Regions from separate parts of the Nocardiopsis mangrovi genome, predicted to be linked through region 2. Evidence: riboswitches for the same ligand, from Rfam matches in the RefSeq annotation. Region 2 holds a riboswitch; each other region holds the start of a gene.
The links. A riboswitch is a leader RNA that binds a small molecule or an ion and turns the genes downstream of it on or off. The one in region 2 is predicted to bind cobalamin.
Positions count from the first base shown of each region.

Region 1: it holds a riboswitch for cobalamin, as region 2 does, so the genes downstream of both, ACFO4E_RS15830 (ABC transporter substrate-binding protein) here and cobN (cobaltochelatase subunit CobN) in region 2, are expected to answer to the same signal.
Region 3: it holds a riboswitch for cobalamin, as region 2 does, so the genes downstream of both, metE (5-methyltetrahydropteroyltriglutamate--homocysteine S-methyltransferase) here and cobN (cobaltochelatase subunit CobN) in region 2, are expected to answer to the same signal.
Region 4: it holds a riboswitch for cobalamin, as region 2 does, so the genes downstream of both, ACFO4E_RS17605 (ribonucleoside-diphosphate reductase subunit alpha) here and cobN (cobaltochelatase subunit CobN) in region 2, are expected to answer to the same signal.

Region 1 is NZ_JBHSFQ010000014.1:115,885-118,064, forward strand. Features, by position in the region: gene ACFO4E_RS15825 (FecCD family ABC transporter permease) at 1-130, opposite strand, end outside; gene ACFO4E_RS15830 (ABC transporter substrate-binding protein) at 139-1,179, opposite strand; cobalamin riboswitch at 1,248-1,429, opposite strand; gene ACFO4E_RS15835 (NUDIX domain-containing protein) at 1,532-2,023, opposite strand; gene ACFO4E_RS15840 (hypothetical protein) at 2,123-2,180, shown strand, end outside.
Region 2 is NZ_JBHSFQ010000003.1:370,138-372,317, reverse strand. Features, by position in the region: gene ACFO4E_RS05510 (hypothetical protein) at 1-167, shown strand, start outside; gene ACFO4E_RS05505 (hypothetical protein) at 390-902, opposite strand; cobalamin riboswitch at 970-1,146, shown strand; gene cobN (cobaltochelatase subunit CobN) at 1,194-2,180, shown strand, end outside.
Region 3 is NZ_JBHSFQ010000009.1:75,753-77,932, forward strand. Features, by position in the region: gene ACFO4E_RS11950 (polysaccharide deacetylase family protein) at 1-93, opposite strand, end outside; cobalamin riboswitch at 447-672, shown strand; gene metE (5-methyltetrahydropteroyltriglutamate--homocysteine S-methyltransferase) at 834-2,180, shown strand, end outside.
Region 4 is NZ_JBHSFQ010000017.1:57,811-59,990, reverse strand. Features, by position in the region: gene ACFO4E_RS17610 (hypothetical protein) at 1-207, shown strand, start outside; cobalamin riboswitch at 396-612, shown strand; gene ACFO4E_RS17605 (ribonucleoside-diphosphate reductase subunit alpha) at 754-2,180, shown strand, end outside.

The sequences.
Region 1 (2,180 bases), on a different contig from region 2:
CGACGGCGATGCCCGCGGGGCCGATCGTGATGGCGGCGGCGACCGACGCGGCCAGCAGCGCGAGGCCGCCGCACCACAGGACGGCCATGCGGCGCACACCGGGGGCCGTGCGGACTGCGGGTCCGGCCATGTGCCCGCTCAGCCGGCCAGTCCGAAGCCGCGCAGGGCGTCGGCCACCTGCTCGACGCCCTCCACCGTTCGGATCGAGGGGTTCAGGGCCGCACCGCTCAGCAGTACGTAGCGCTCGTTCTCGACGGCGTCCATGTGCCGGGTGACGGGGTGGGACTCCAGGAACCCGATCTTGGCGGCGGCGGACTCGGCGGTCTGGCTGTCGCGGGTGAGGTCGCCGATGACCAGCACGTCGGGGTCGCGTTCGGCCACGGTCTCCCAGTTGATCTGCGGCCACTCGTCGCGTGTGTCGTCGAAGACGTTGCGGGCGCCCACGGCCTCGGTGATGATCCCGGGGGCACCGCAGCAGCCCGCCATGTACGGGGACTCGGCGTTGGCGAACCAGTAGAGCAGGGTGGTACCGGAGGCGTCGACATCGGCGGTCGCCGCCTCGATCCGGCCCTGGAGGTCGGCCACCAGCTCCTCGCCGCGCTCTTCGACGCCGAACACGCGCGCGAGGTCGCGGACCTCGGTGTGGACGGCGTCCATGGTCAGCGGCTCCTCGCGCGCGCCGTCCTCGCCGCTGTCGGTCTTGCCGCACTCGGTGGGGGAGAGGTAGACGGGGACGCCGAGCCGCTCGAAGTCCTCGCGGGGGGCGACGCCGCCCTCTCCCAGCGTGCCCTGGAAGGAGGCGGCGACGAAGTCGGGCTCCTCGGCCAGGACGCGTTCGAAGGACGGTGCGTTGTCGGCCAGGCGGGGCACATCGGCGTTGGCCGCCTCCAGGCCCTCGGCCACGGGGTCGGTCCACGTGGCGGTGCCCGCCATGCGGTCGGCCAGGCCGAGGGAGAGCAGGATCTCGGTCGCACCCTGGTTGAGGGAGACGGCGCGCTGCGGGGGGCTGTCGACGGTGACGTCGCGGCCGCAGTCGTCGACGGTGCGCGGATAGCCCGCCGCGTCCCGGGTGCCGGCGTCGGTCCCTGCGCCGGTCCCGGGGCCGCAGGCCGTGAGGGGGACGAGGAGCAGGGCGGCGGTGAGGGCGAAGGCGGGCGCGGAACGGCGGGGGGCCGTCATAGGGGTCCTTCGGCGTCGGGGGCTCGGTCGCGGAGCCCGGCGAACGTATGTCCCCTCCGCGCGCCATGGGGCGCCCGGAGGAGCCAGCAGGTCTTCGGACTCGGGATCCCCCGGGTGAGGCGCCTTCCCGGACGTCCGTCCAGTGGCCGCTGCCCCGCCCGTCCCCCTCACCGCTGCGCGTCAGCTCCGGATTCCCACCGGATTCCCTGACCCGAAAAGCACGGGTTCGACTGGCGGGCGCAACCTATCACACCGGATCCGGCGTCCTCGGGGGCGCCCCGGGCCTTGCCCGGGCGGGCGGCGAAGGGGCCGGCCGGCGACGGTGGCCGCGGGGCGGGTGGACGGACCGGTGTCACCCGGCCGCCCCCCGCAGGACGATCCGGGCGATGCGGGTGTCGATGGGCGAGGCGCCCGCCAGCGGGGTACCGCGGGTCCACAGCGTCGTGCCCGCGATCTCACCGGTGGGGGCGAACGGGGTGGCCGATGCACGGACACCGCCGCGGAACACGGCGGCGAACTCGCGGCGGCGCGGCGCGTCCGGCGACGGCCCTGCGAGGTCGAACTCGGCGAGTCCGGCGAACTCCGTGGCGGCCGCGCGGGCGCCGGACTCCTCGGCGAGTTCACGGCGTGCCGCGTCGGCGGCGGCCTCACCCGGTTCGATGCGGCCTCCGGGCAGCTCCCACTGGCGGCGGGCCCGGTCGAAGACGAGCAGGACGCGGCCGGCGTCCACCGCCACCATCAGGGCCAGCGGCACGGGCACGGTCCCCGCGGTGGGGGCCGCCTGCTCCTCCCGGACCCGGTGAAACGCCACCAGGATGTTGCCCCGCGCGTCCGCGACGATCATCGGCGTCTCCAGCGTCGGTCGTTCCGGCCCTGCCGCACATGATACTTGACACGAGTTAGCAAGTACTTGACGATTGGCGTCAAGATAACGAACGGATCGATGGGAAGGCGCGACGTGCACACCGGAACCCCGACCCCGTCCCCGGCGCACGGCGCGC
Region 2 (2,180 bases):
ACTCCCCGTCGTTGTCGGTGGTCTTCAGCGCGGAGGAGTTCGCCGCTCTGACCGCCGCCGCGGGCGACCGGCCGCTGGCGCCGTTCGTCCGCGATCTGGTGATCGATCATCTGACCACCTCGGGTGCCGCCGATTCCGGTCGCGGGGGCGCGGGGCCGGGCTGCTGAGCGGTCCGGGCGGTCGTGCGCGCCACGGCCGCCCGGCCCAAGGCGTCCGGGTCCGTGGTCGGTGTCCGGGGGTGGGTAGGGCCCGCGTGTCTGGAACGGGGAGCGTTACGGCCCCCATGTCGGGAGCGGGTTGCGATACGGACCCCCGTGTCGGGAGCGGGCTCCGATGCGGTCCCCCGTGTCGTCAGCGGGTTGCGATGCGGCCCGTGTGTCCGGGCAGCGCTACATCGCGGCGAGGCTGCGGGCGTAGTTGACCTGCTGCATCACCTGGTGGGCGGTGGCGGGGCCGTGGGCCGGGATCATCGTGGAGTGGAACACGCCGTTGCCCTGCACGGTCACCTGGACGTGGCCCGACACCCGGCGCTCCTTGATCAGCAGGAACAGCAGGCCCAGCAGGCAGAACCAGAAGAAGAGGATGGCGATCACCACGGCGTAGGCGGGGATCCCCTCGGAAACGGTCGTCATGTCGGTGACCGTCCACGTGCTCCCCCTGATCGGGAATCTGCCCGCGGGGGTGATGACCTCGGTCTGGGTGATGGTGATGTCGCCGATGGTGGCCAGGGGCGGCTGGCCACCGGCCGGTGCCGGCATCGCCTGCCAGCCGCCGGTCTGCGGTGTCTGCCCGTAGGGGGCCAACTCCCCGTAGCCGGGCGTGCCCGGCTGCGCGTAAGGGTCGGCGCCGGGCCCATAAGGGTGTTCCTCGCCCGGGCCGGGCTGTTGGGGGTAGTGGGTCATGCTGGGATTGTGTCAAACCCCGGGAGGTGATCGCACCGGACGGGGAACCAGCGGGGAGGCGGTTCGGCACCTTCTGCGAGGATGGTCGCCGACGGCGTGACGGAACGCGGTGCGAATCCGCGGCTGTCCCGCAACTGTAAGGGGGGAGCCCGCCTCGAACGACGCCACTGCCGGAGGGTCCGGTGGGAAGGCCGAGGCGGGTGGCGATCCCCGAGCCAGGAGACGCCGCGCCGTCGTGATACCTGTCCGGTCGCGGGGCGAGGACCCCGCACTCTGTGAAGAGGGACTCGCGTGGCCGCCACCATTCTGCTGCTGTCAACGGCCGATACCGATCTGCTCGCGGCCGGTGCCGCCCGAGCCGGCTTCCGTACCGCCAACCCCGCCCGCACCACCCCCGACGACCTTCCCGCGCTGCTCGACGGTGCCGACATCGTCGTGGTCCGGCTGCTGGGCGGCTCCGACGCCTGGCCCGACGGGATCGAGGCCCTGCGGGCCGGCGGGATCCCGCTGGTGGCGCTCGGCGGCGAGGCCACCGCCGACCCCGGGCTGATGGCGCTGTCCACGGTCCCCCCGGGCGTGGCCACCGACGCCCACGCCTACCTGCGCGAAGGCGGTGTCGCCAACCTCCGCCAGCTGAGCCGGTTCCTCTCCGACACCGTCCTGCTCACCGGCGAGGGCTTCGAGCCGCCCGCGACCATGCCCGAGTTCGGGGTGCACGAGCGCCCCGCGTCCGTCCCCGGTCCCGGCGGCCGTCCGACCGTGGCCGTGGTGTTCTACCGCGCCCACGAGCTCTCGGGCAACACCGCCTTCATCGACGTGCTGTGCGACGCGATCGAGGCCGCCGGGGGCCTGCCCCTGCCCGTGTTCTCCGGCTCGCTGCGGGGCCTGTCGCCCGAGACCGCGCCGGAGCTGTTCGCGCTGCTCGGCCGGGCCGACGCCATCGTCACGACCGTGCTCGCCGCCGGCGGCTCGGTGGCGGCCGACGCCAGCGGGGGCGGCGACGAGGACGCGTGGGACGCCGGGGCGCTCGCCCGGCTCGACGTCCCGATCATCCAGGGGCTCGTGCTCACCTCGGGACGCGAACAATGGCGCTCCTCCGGTGCGGCGCTCACCCCCATGGACGCCGGCATGCAGGTCGCCATCCCCGAGTTCGACGGCCGGCTGATCACCGTGCCGTTCTCCTTCAAGGAGATCGGCGGCGACACCGACTCCGGCCTGCCGCTGTACGCGGCCGATCCCGAGCGTGCCGCGCGCGTCGCGGGCATCGCGGTGCGCCAC
Region 3 (2,180 bases), on a different contig from region 2:
GCGGTCGTCCCCGGAGTCCGAGCTCTGCGCCGCGTCGGTGATGGTGCAGGCGGCCACCCCCAGCGCGACCGCCGCCGCGGCAGCCGCGGACATCACCGCCACACGCGGTCTTCGAGCGGCGCCGCCGCGGTCGGCAGGGGGGGAGGGGGTGGGTGCGAGCGGGGGTTCGGGGTCGTTCGTCAAGGAAAGGGTTCTCTCGCGTCTTCGTGTTTCTTGGGGCCCGTTTGTTCCGTTTGTCGGTCCCGAAGGTCCTGCGGGTTCGGAAGATCAGGTATCGGTTTCGTCTCGGTCCGCCGGGACCGGAACTCCGAATGAAAGGGGCGGAGACCCGCGAGCGTAATAAACGGGGCAATGTGCTCACGCCGCGACACGCCGCGCGGCCACCGTGAGCGGGGCACGCGTCCAGGGCGGGGAGGGGAGGGGGCCGTATCCGGCCGCCTCTCCCTATACTGGCAACCGCGATCGGTACGCCCCACGGCCTGGCCGTGGGGGTCGCAAGAGGGAACCCGGTGGGAATCCGGGACTGCCCCGCAGCGGTGAGTGGGAACGAAAGCCGTCAACAGCACTGGGCGCACGCGTGCGCCTGGGAAGCGACGGCCGGTAGGAGGAGCGGCGGAACCCCGCCGCACCGCGCCCGCGAGTCCGAATACCTGCCGATCGCCCGCGGCCGCACCCATGCGGACGCGGTGGTCCGTGCGCCCCGCGGGAGGGCGGTGGAGCCCGCTGCCGCGTGCCCTCCTTCCTCCCCGGAGCCCTGGACCCCAGGCTGATCGACGAGGGAGAGACGAGGCCATGCGAGCACCGCACACGGTCGCCACCCGCGGGGGCGCCCGATGACGACCACCGTTCACGGCTACCCCCGCATCGGCCCCGACCGCGAGCTGAAGAGGGCCTGCGAGGGGTACTGGGCGGGGCGGATCCCCGCCGGAGAACTCGACGCCGTCGCCGCGCGGCTGCGCCGCGGCGTCTGGACGGAACTGAGCGCCGCGGGGATCGACGAGATCCCGTCGAACACGTTCTCCTACTACGACCACATGCTCGACACCGCGGTCCTGTTCGGCGCCGTTCCCGAGCGCTTCGCCGGCGCGGCCGGCGGAGCCGAGGGCCGCGAGGCCGAACTGCGGACCTATTTCGCCATGGCGCGCGGGTCGGGGGACGCCCCGCCCCTGGAGATGACCAAGTGGTTCGACACCAACTACCACTACCTGGTCCCCGAACTGTCGCCGACGACGCGCCCGCGCCTCGCCGGCACCAAGCCGCTATCGGAGTTCACCCAGGCCAAGGGGCTGGGGATACCCACACACCCGGTCCTGGTGGGCCCGCTGACCTTCCTGCTCCTGGCCAAGCCCGCGGCAGGGGCGCCCGAGGGCTGGCGCCCGCTCGACCTGCTGGACGAGCTGATCCCGTGCTACGCGGAGCTGCTGGCCCAGCTGTCGGCGGCCGGAGCGGCTGTGGTGCAGCTCGACGAACCCGTCCTGGCCACCGACGACGGCCGCGCCGAGGTGGCGGCCCTGGAACGCGCCTACAGCGCCCTGGGCGGCCTCGCGGACCGGCCCGAGCTGCTGGTGTCCACCTACTTCGGCGCGATCGGCCCCGGGGCACTGGACGCCCTCAAGCGCACCCCCGTCGAGCGCATCGGACTCGACCTGGTGAGCGGCCCCGAATCCGTCGCCGACATCGCCGCCGTCTCGGGCCTGGGCGACAAGACCCTGGTCGCCGGAGTCGTGGACGGACGCAACGTGTGGCGGTGCGACATCGCCGCCGCCCTGTCCTCGCTCGGCGCCCTGCTGGGCCTGGCCGGGCGGGTGACCGTCAGCACGTCGTGCTCCCTGCTGCACGTGCCCATCGACCTGGCGGGTGAGACCGGCCTCGACCCCGTGCTGCGGGAGCGGCTGGCGTTCGCCCGGCAGAAAGTGGACGAGGTGGTGCTGCTCGGCCGCGCCCTCTCCGGCGGCGGCGACGCCCTGGCCGCCGAACTGGACCGGGCCCGCGCGGCGGCGCCCGCACCCGCGTCCTTCCGCGATCCGCGCGTGCGCGCGCGCCTGGACGCCCTGGGCGACACCCCCGCCCGGGTGGGGCGGGACGCCGGCGACGGACAGGTCCTGCGGACGACCACCATCGGCTCGTTCCCGCAGACCGCCGACGTCCGGCGGGCGCGCGCCGACCACCGTGCGGGCCGG
Region 4 (2,180 bases), on a different contig from region 2:
TACATTCACATCGCCGAGACCCTCCAGGCGCACGACGACCTCAAGGGCGCCCACGCGTGGGCCACCCTGGGGGTCGAGCGGTTCCGCCACCAGGACGTCTCGCCGTATGTGCACGACCTCCTCATGGAACTGCTGCGCACCCGCTACCGGATCCGCGTCGACCTCGGTCTCGAGGAGGACGCCCTGGACCGCCTGATCGACGGCTGACCGCCGGCCGTGCCGACCGCCGCGCCCCGGTAACGGGGTGGCGGAGGACGGATCGCCGCCGCGCCCGCACACCGGTCGAGCGGGTACCCGCGCGCACCCGTTAGCACGGAACGGGTCGTCCTGTCATCCGCTGAGCAGCGTGACACGCGCTCATCTTGCGGTGTTCGCCGTTGGCTGCCCCTAGATGTAGTATCGCTCGCGCTGGTGGTTCACCGGGGCGCCTCCCCGGTGAGGCAAGAGGGAACCCGGTGCGAATCCGGGACTGCCCCGCAGCGGTGAGCGGGAACGACCGCCGTCAACGAGCACTGGGCGCACGGCGCCCGGGAAGCGACGGCCAGTAGGACCGGGCCGGATCCGGCCCCGGCGCCCGCGAGTCCGAAGACCTGCCACCGGTGTGCGCGCACGTCGCGCACTCGCAACGGGGCCTCGAGGGTGGGCCGCCGCGGATCAGGGGACGCCCGCCACGGGACCGACGTGGCCGCCCCTTGCCTGCGTGCCTCCCCGACAGGACCCGACCGGTCCACGTCTACCTGGTTGGAGCCACGCATGACCCTCGACACCGACACCGCCCCGGCGGGCGCGGCGCCCGCGCCGCCCGCGACCGACCCCCTGACGAGGGCCGCGTCGGTGGTGCACGAGGCGTGCGCCGGGCTCGCGGGCGTTTCGGCCGAGGCGATCCTCACCGAGGCCAGGCGCAGCCTCTACCCGGGCATCCGCCCCGACGAGCTGGAACTCGCGCTGGTCATGGCCGCCCGCGCCTTCGTCGAGGCCGACCCGGACCACTCGCACGTCGCCGCCCGGCTGCTGCTGGACAAGCTCCGCCGCGAAGCCCTGAGCTTCCTCGCGGGGCGGCCCGACGAGGCCGGCCAGTCGGAGATGGCGGGCCGCTACGCCGGCTACCTCGCCGACTACGTCGCGCGCGGCATCCGGCTGGACCAGCTCGACCCCGAACTGGCGTCCTTCGACCTCGGCCGCCTGGGCGCCGCCCTGCGGCCCGAGCGCGACCTGCACTTCACCTTCCTCGGCCTGCAGACCCTCTATGACCGGTACTTCCTGCACAGCGACGGCACCCGCTACGAGCTGCCGCAGGCGTTCTTCATGCGCGTGGCCATGGGCCTGGCCCTGCGCGAGGACGACCGCGAGGCGCGCGCCATCGAGTTCTATGAACTGCTGTCCTCGTTCGACTTCATGTGCTCCACGCCCACCCTCTTCAACTCCGGCACCCGCCGCGCCCAGCTGTCGTCCTGCTTCCTGACCACCGTCGGCGACGACCTCCAGTCGATCTTCCACGGGATCAGCAACAACGCCCTCCTGTCGAAGTACTCCGGCGGACTGGGCAACGACTGGACCCCGGTCCGCGGCATCGGCGCCCACATCAAGGGCACCAACGGCCAAAGCCAGGGCGTCGTCCCGTTCCTCAAGATCGCCAACGACACGGCGGTGGCCGTGAACCAAGGGGGAAAGAGGAAGGGGGCGGTCTGCGCCTATCTGGAGACCTGGCACATCGACATCGAGGAGTTCCTCGACCTGCGCAAGAACACCGGTGACGACCGGCGGCGCACCCATGACATGAACACCGCCAACTGGGTGCCGGACCTGTTCCTGCAGCGGGTCGAGAACGGGGGCGAGTGGACGCTGTTCTCGCCCGACGAGGTCCCCGATCTGCACGACCTCTACGGCGCGGAGTTCGCCGCCGCCTACACCGCCTACGAGCGGGCCGCCGACGCCGGTGGGATCAAGGTGTGGCGCCGGGTGCCAGCCGTCGATCTGTGGCGGCGCATGCTCACCATGCTCTTCGAGACCGGCCACCCGTGGATCACCTTCAAGGACCCCTGCAACCTGCGCTCCCCGCAGCAGCACGCCGGCGTGGTGCACTCGTCCAACCTGTGCACCGAGATCACCCTCAACACCAGCGCCGACGAGGTGGCGGTGTGCAACCTGGGCTCGGTCAACCTCGCCAACCACACCGGCCC